Regions from separate parts of the Pusillimonas sp. ANT_WB101 genome, predicted to be linked through region 2. Evidence: riboswitches for the same ligand, from Rfam matches in the RefSeq annotation. Region 2 holds a riboswitch; the other holds the start of a gene.
What was found. A riboswitch is a leader RNA that binds a small molecule or an ion and turns the genes downstream of it on or off. The one in region 2 is predicted to bind glycine.

Region 1 (2,202 bases), on a different contig from region 2:
GTGCTGTCTTACGCCGCTTTGCTCAGGCCAGGCAAATCTTCGTCTACAAGCGCCGCTGCAAGCTGCGCCGTAGCGGCGGACAACGTCCACCCCAGATGACCATGGCCGGTGTTGTAATACACGCCCTGTTGACGTCCGCGCTGCACCCTGGGCATCATGTCTGGCATCATTGGTCGCAACCCGGCCCAAGGTGTCATGCGCGACGTTTCAACATTAAAGTTTTCATGCACCCAGCGCACCAGCGGGTCAATGCGATCGGCGCGAATATCCCGATTATCACCATTAAACTCTGCCGTACCGGCCACGCGAAAACGATCTTTACCAAGACGCGACGTAACGATTTTGGCACGTTCATCCAGCAGGCTCACCCAAGGGGCCCCTGCAATACTGGCTTCGTCGTCCAGTTGTACGGTAATGGAATAACCCTTTACAGGGTAAATATTTAACCGGTCGCCACACATGGCCGCCAGACGGCGGCTACCAACACCTGCACAAATTACCACCGCATCAACATCGAGGCGCTCCGCATCGTTACGCCTGCGTGTACCCGCTGACATCACGTCAGCCAACAACGCCGTAACACCGCCGTCACCAAACTGCATGTTTTCGATTTCTACGCCATGCCTGAACTCCACCCCATGCCGGGCGGCGGCCGCCGCCAAACCCCGCGTAAATCGGTGAATATCACCAGTTGCGTCAGAAGGCGTAAAAAACCCGCCGTAATACGTGCCCGTTAATGTAGGTTCAATATTACGAATTTCTTCGGGCGTAACGGCATAGCGCTCAAGCCCGCCCTTGAGCAGCAAAGTATTAGACCGTGCCGCCACATCAAAGCCCGCACGGTCGTGATACACATGCAAAATGCCGCGACGCTCAAGATTAAAGTCAATGTTTTCACGCTCGGCCATGTCATACAAATGCTGTCGTGCCTCTATGGCCATGCGTGTGGTGGCAACGGTATTTGTTCGATAATTTCGAATAGCACCCGCAAATTCAGCCAGCCAAGAATACTTATGCCATGAGGGCAATGGGTTCAGCAACAATGGTGCATCTTTTTGCAGCATCCATTTAATGCCTTTGAGCAGTGTGCCTGGCTGATTCCAGACCTCGGCATTACTGGCCGACAGCTGCCCGCCATTGGCATAAGAGGTTTCCATGGCGGGATATAAATGACGATCAGCCACGACTACGTCGTGACCGTGCTGGTTAAGGGTATATGCAGTGGTAATGCCGGTGATGCCGGCACCAATAACTAATACGCGAGACATAGGTGTTCCAAAGAAAGGGATGCAGATACTGAACGAATACGTTCAGCTCGTAGCCCCATCTGTCTCGGTACCTGAGAGTTTTACAACGCCGCCCACTGGGCGGAGCCTCCCCTTCGGTGGGCGCCCTTAGCGCCGCTCTCCAGATTTTTATGTGTGACGGGCAGTCCTTTTGCCTGAGAGTTTCCGGGGCGGTTGCTCCGTCGGCGCCAGAGTATATAAATTTCCGGTCTCTCCTGCCACGTCATACAACTTATTTGAACCGCAGATTCTAACAGAATCACCCAATAAATCAAACAGTTACCGAATGAAGTAGGCATTTACCCATTGCGGAGAATAGGAAACAGGTTTCCCGTGCTCCAATATCGCCCTGGCGACGAATATGGACAAGTACGAAGGCGATTTCCGTGTCACTTAATAATTGATTACAAAAAAGCATTCGTCCTGAAAGTGCTGTAAGAATTGGGTTGAATCCCCGTAAAGTTAAACATTTTCTTTTAACTTAATACCTACGGCGATAAGTCTTGTCCATTTCAAATAATGCAACAAGTGCCCGACTTATATGCATTATTTCGCGGCGGGAAGCTAATTAAGCAGTAGTTAACAGACGCTCCAACACCTGATAAAGCCTCTCATCGCTTGACTGCGCGATATTAAAGCGCAGAAAGCTTCCTGCAGACTGTGACAGGCTAAAAATATTGCCAGGCGCAAGCACAATATTTTCAGCCAGTGCTGCACGTGCCACCGCAACTGCGTCTACACCTTTGGGCAAACTGCACCAAAGAAACATGCCTGCCTGCGGCATAATCCACGGCGTAATGCCCACTGCGCGCAAACGGGCCGCCACCGGCCCCATATTTTGTGCCAGGCGCAAGCGCAAACTTTCGACATGGCGTCTATAACCACCTTCTTTCAGCATGTGGTACACCAATTCTGC
Region 2 (2,202 bases):
CGGGGTTTTTAAAAGAAACCGTCCATGACAGGCCCGAGATCAGTGGGTTAACCTGCTCGTTCATTTCTTGCCCGTATAGATTCATGCCCGCCTCAAGCCGCAGTGTGTCGCGCGCGCCCAGACCACAAGGCAACACGCCCTGACTGACGAGGTCATCCCAGAAAGCACCCACCTGGGTGGCCGGCAGTACAACTTCAAAGCCGTCTTCACCGGTGTACCCTGTGCGTGCAACCAGCGTATCGGCATCGATGTAAACACCGTTAAAGGCCGCCAGCTGCTCGGTGGGTGCCTTCCAGTGCGGGCGCGCTGCCCAGAGCTTTTCGCGGGCTTGGGGCCCTTGCACCGCAATCATGGCCAGATCACGCCGGGGTTCAATTTGAACCTCAAAGCCCTCATCGCGCGCAACCTGCTGCATCCAGGCAATGTCTTTGTCTGCCGTACCGGCATTTACCACCAGTCGCCAGTTGGTCTCATCAAAAAAGTACACAATCAGGTCGTCAATGACGCCGCCGTCAGGCTTGAGCATGCACGCGTACAGGGCCTTGCCTGGCACCGTAAGCTTGGCCACGTCATTAGCCAGCAAGCGTGACAAAAAGGCACGCACGCCTTGTTCGCCCGTGGCGGCATCCTGAGCCTCGGCTGACGTTGACGCGGCGGCTACTTTGCCACGTACATCAACATTGAGCATGTGCGAAACATCGAACATACCCGCGGCGCGGCGTACGGTGTGATGCTCTTCAATTTGCGAGCCATAGGAAACAGGCATATCCCAGCCACCGAAGTCGACCATTTTGGCGCCGGCCTGAAGATGGGCAGAATGCAGAGGGGTATGTTTTAGTGCTGTAGACATGAGAGAGGCTCCGGAAACGAAACGACGACGCCGAGCCACCTGGCCCTTGCGCCGCCCTTCTGTCCTTTTGCCTGAGAGTTGACCCCATATAGGGGGTTCACCTTCGGCGCCCGATGCCAGGCCTGCGGGCCAATGGAACGAGTCTCTCCAGAATGCTGCCTTGCCAGCCAATTGGCGACAACACACGAGCGGTACGGGGTGCCTGAGCGATTTCGGGCGAATTGCGCCTTCGGCGGTCGAAAAATCGACGCTCTCCCACTGTGTGACGACAGCAAACGAGAGCATACCCCGAAAGCCAGGCAGCCACAAACAGATTTCGGCCCAGCGTTGAAAATATATTAATGTTGGCTCGCGTTTGCCGCTGTGCTGCAACAACGCCTTGCCGCAGACGGCACCTGCGTGCTTTGCACTGAAAGTATATTAATGCCGGCTAGCGTTTGCCGTCGTGCTGTAACAATGCCTTGCCGCGGGCTACACCCTTCTGCCCTGCGTTAAAAGCAGTTTAATGTCGGCTAGCGTTTGCCGCCATGCTGCAGCAATGCCTTGCCGCAGGCCACACCAGAAGCCCACGCCCACTGAAAGTTATAGCCGCCCAGCCAGCCTGTAACATCCACGGCTTCACCTATAAAGTACAAGCCAGAAACCGCACTGGCCTCCATGGTCTTTTGATTCAGGCAGCGTGTATCAACCCCGCCACGCATCACTTCCGCTTTCTTGTAACCCGCCGTGCCGCTGGGGAACAGCTGCCAGGCATTGATGCACGCGCCCAGTTCGCGCAAAGTCTTGTCCGGCACATCGGCCAGGCGTTGCTCGCCCAAACCATCACCAGTAGTTTGCGCATTGGCCAGCCATTGGTCAGCCAGACGCTTGGGCCACATACCGGATAACACCGACCCCAGCTTCTGTCGGCTGCCCTGCTTGCTTTCAAGCAGTTCGCGGGCAAGATCCCGCCCCGGCGCAAGATCAACAGAAATCGCCTCGCCTGGGTTCCAGTAACTGGATATCTGCAAAATAGCTGGGCCAGACAGACCCCTGTGTGTAAAAAGCAGGTCTTCAAGAAACTCAGTCTGTGCCGCCTTGCCACCGGGTTTCTGACGCCCGTTCGCCTTTCTCGCAGCAGCCGCTCCAGCCCCGACAGCGCGCACCAGCACTTCCAGCGCCACACCGCTCAGGGAAGAAAACGGCTTCCAGGCCTCTGCATCAAAAGTAAGCGGAACCAGCGCAGGCCGGGGTTCAATCACCTTCAGCCCAAACTGCCGCGCCACACCCAAGGCGAAATCAGTCGCGCCCAATTGCGGGATGGCCATGCCGCCCGTCGCCATCACAAGCTGGTGCGCCTGCACCTCGCCCTG

Region 1: linked by a shared signal. The riboswitch ahead of FQ179_RS15295 (D-amino acid dehydrogenase) and the one ahead of gcvT (glycine cleavage system aminomethyltransferase GcvT) in region 2 are both predicted to bind glycine.

The regions. Positions count from the first base shown of each region.
Region 1 covers NZ_VOAY01000003.1:557,174-559,375, forward strand. Annotated here, with positions in the region: gene FQ179_RS15295 (D-amino acid dehydrogenase) at 9-1,268, opposite strand; glycine riboswitch at 1,420-1,515, opposite strand; gene FQ179_RS15300 (PLP-dependent aminotransferase family protein) at 1,855-2,202, opposite strand, start outside.
Region 2 covers NZ_VOAY01000001.1:26,847-29,048, reverse strand. Annotated here, with positions in the region: gene gcvT (glycine cleavage system aminomethyltransferase GcvT) at 1-850, opposite strand, end outside; glycine riboswitch at 900-1,011, opposite strand; glycine riboswitch at 1,030-1,118, opposite strand; gene FQ179_RS00110 (NAD(P)/FAD-dependent oxidoreductase) at 1,363-2,202, opposite strand, start outside.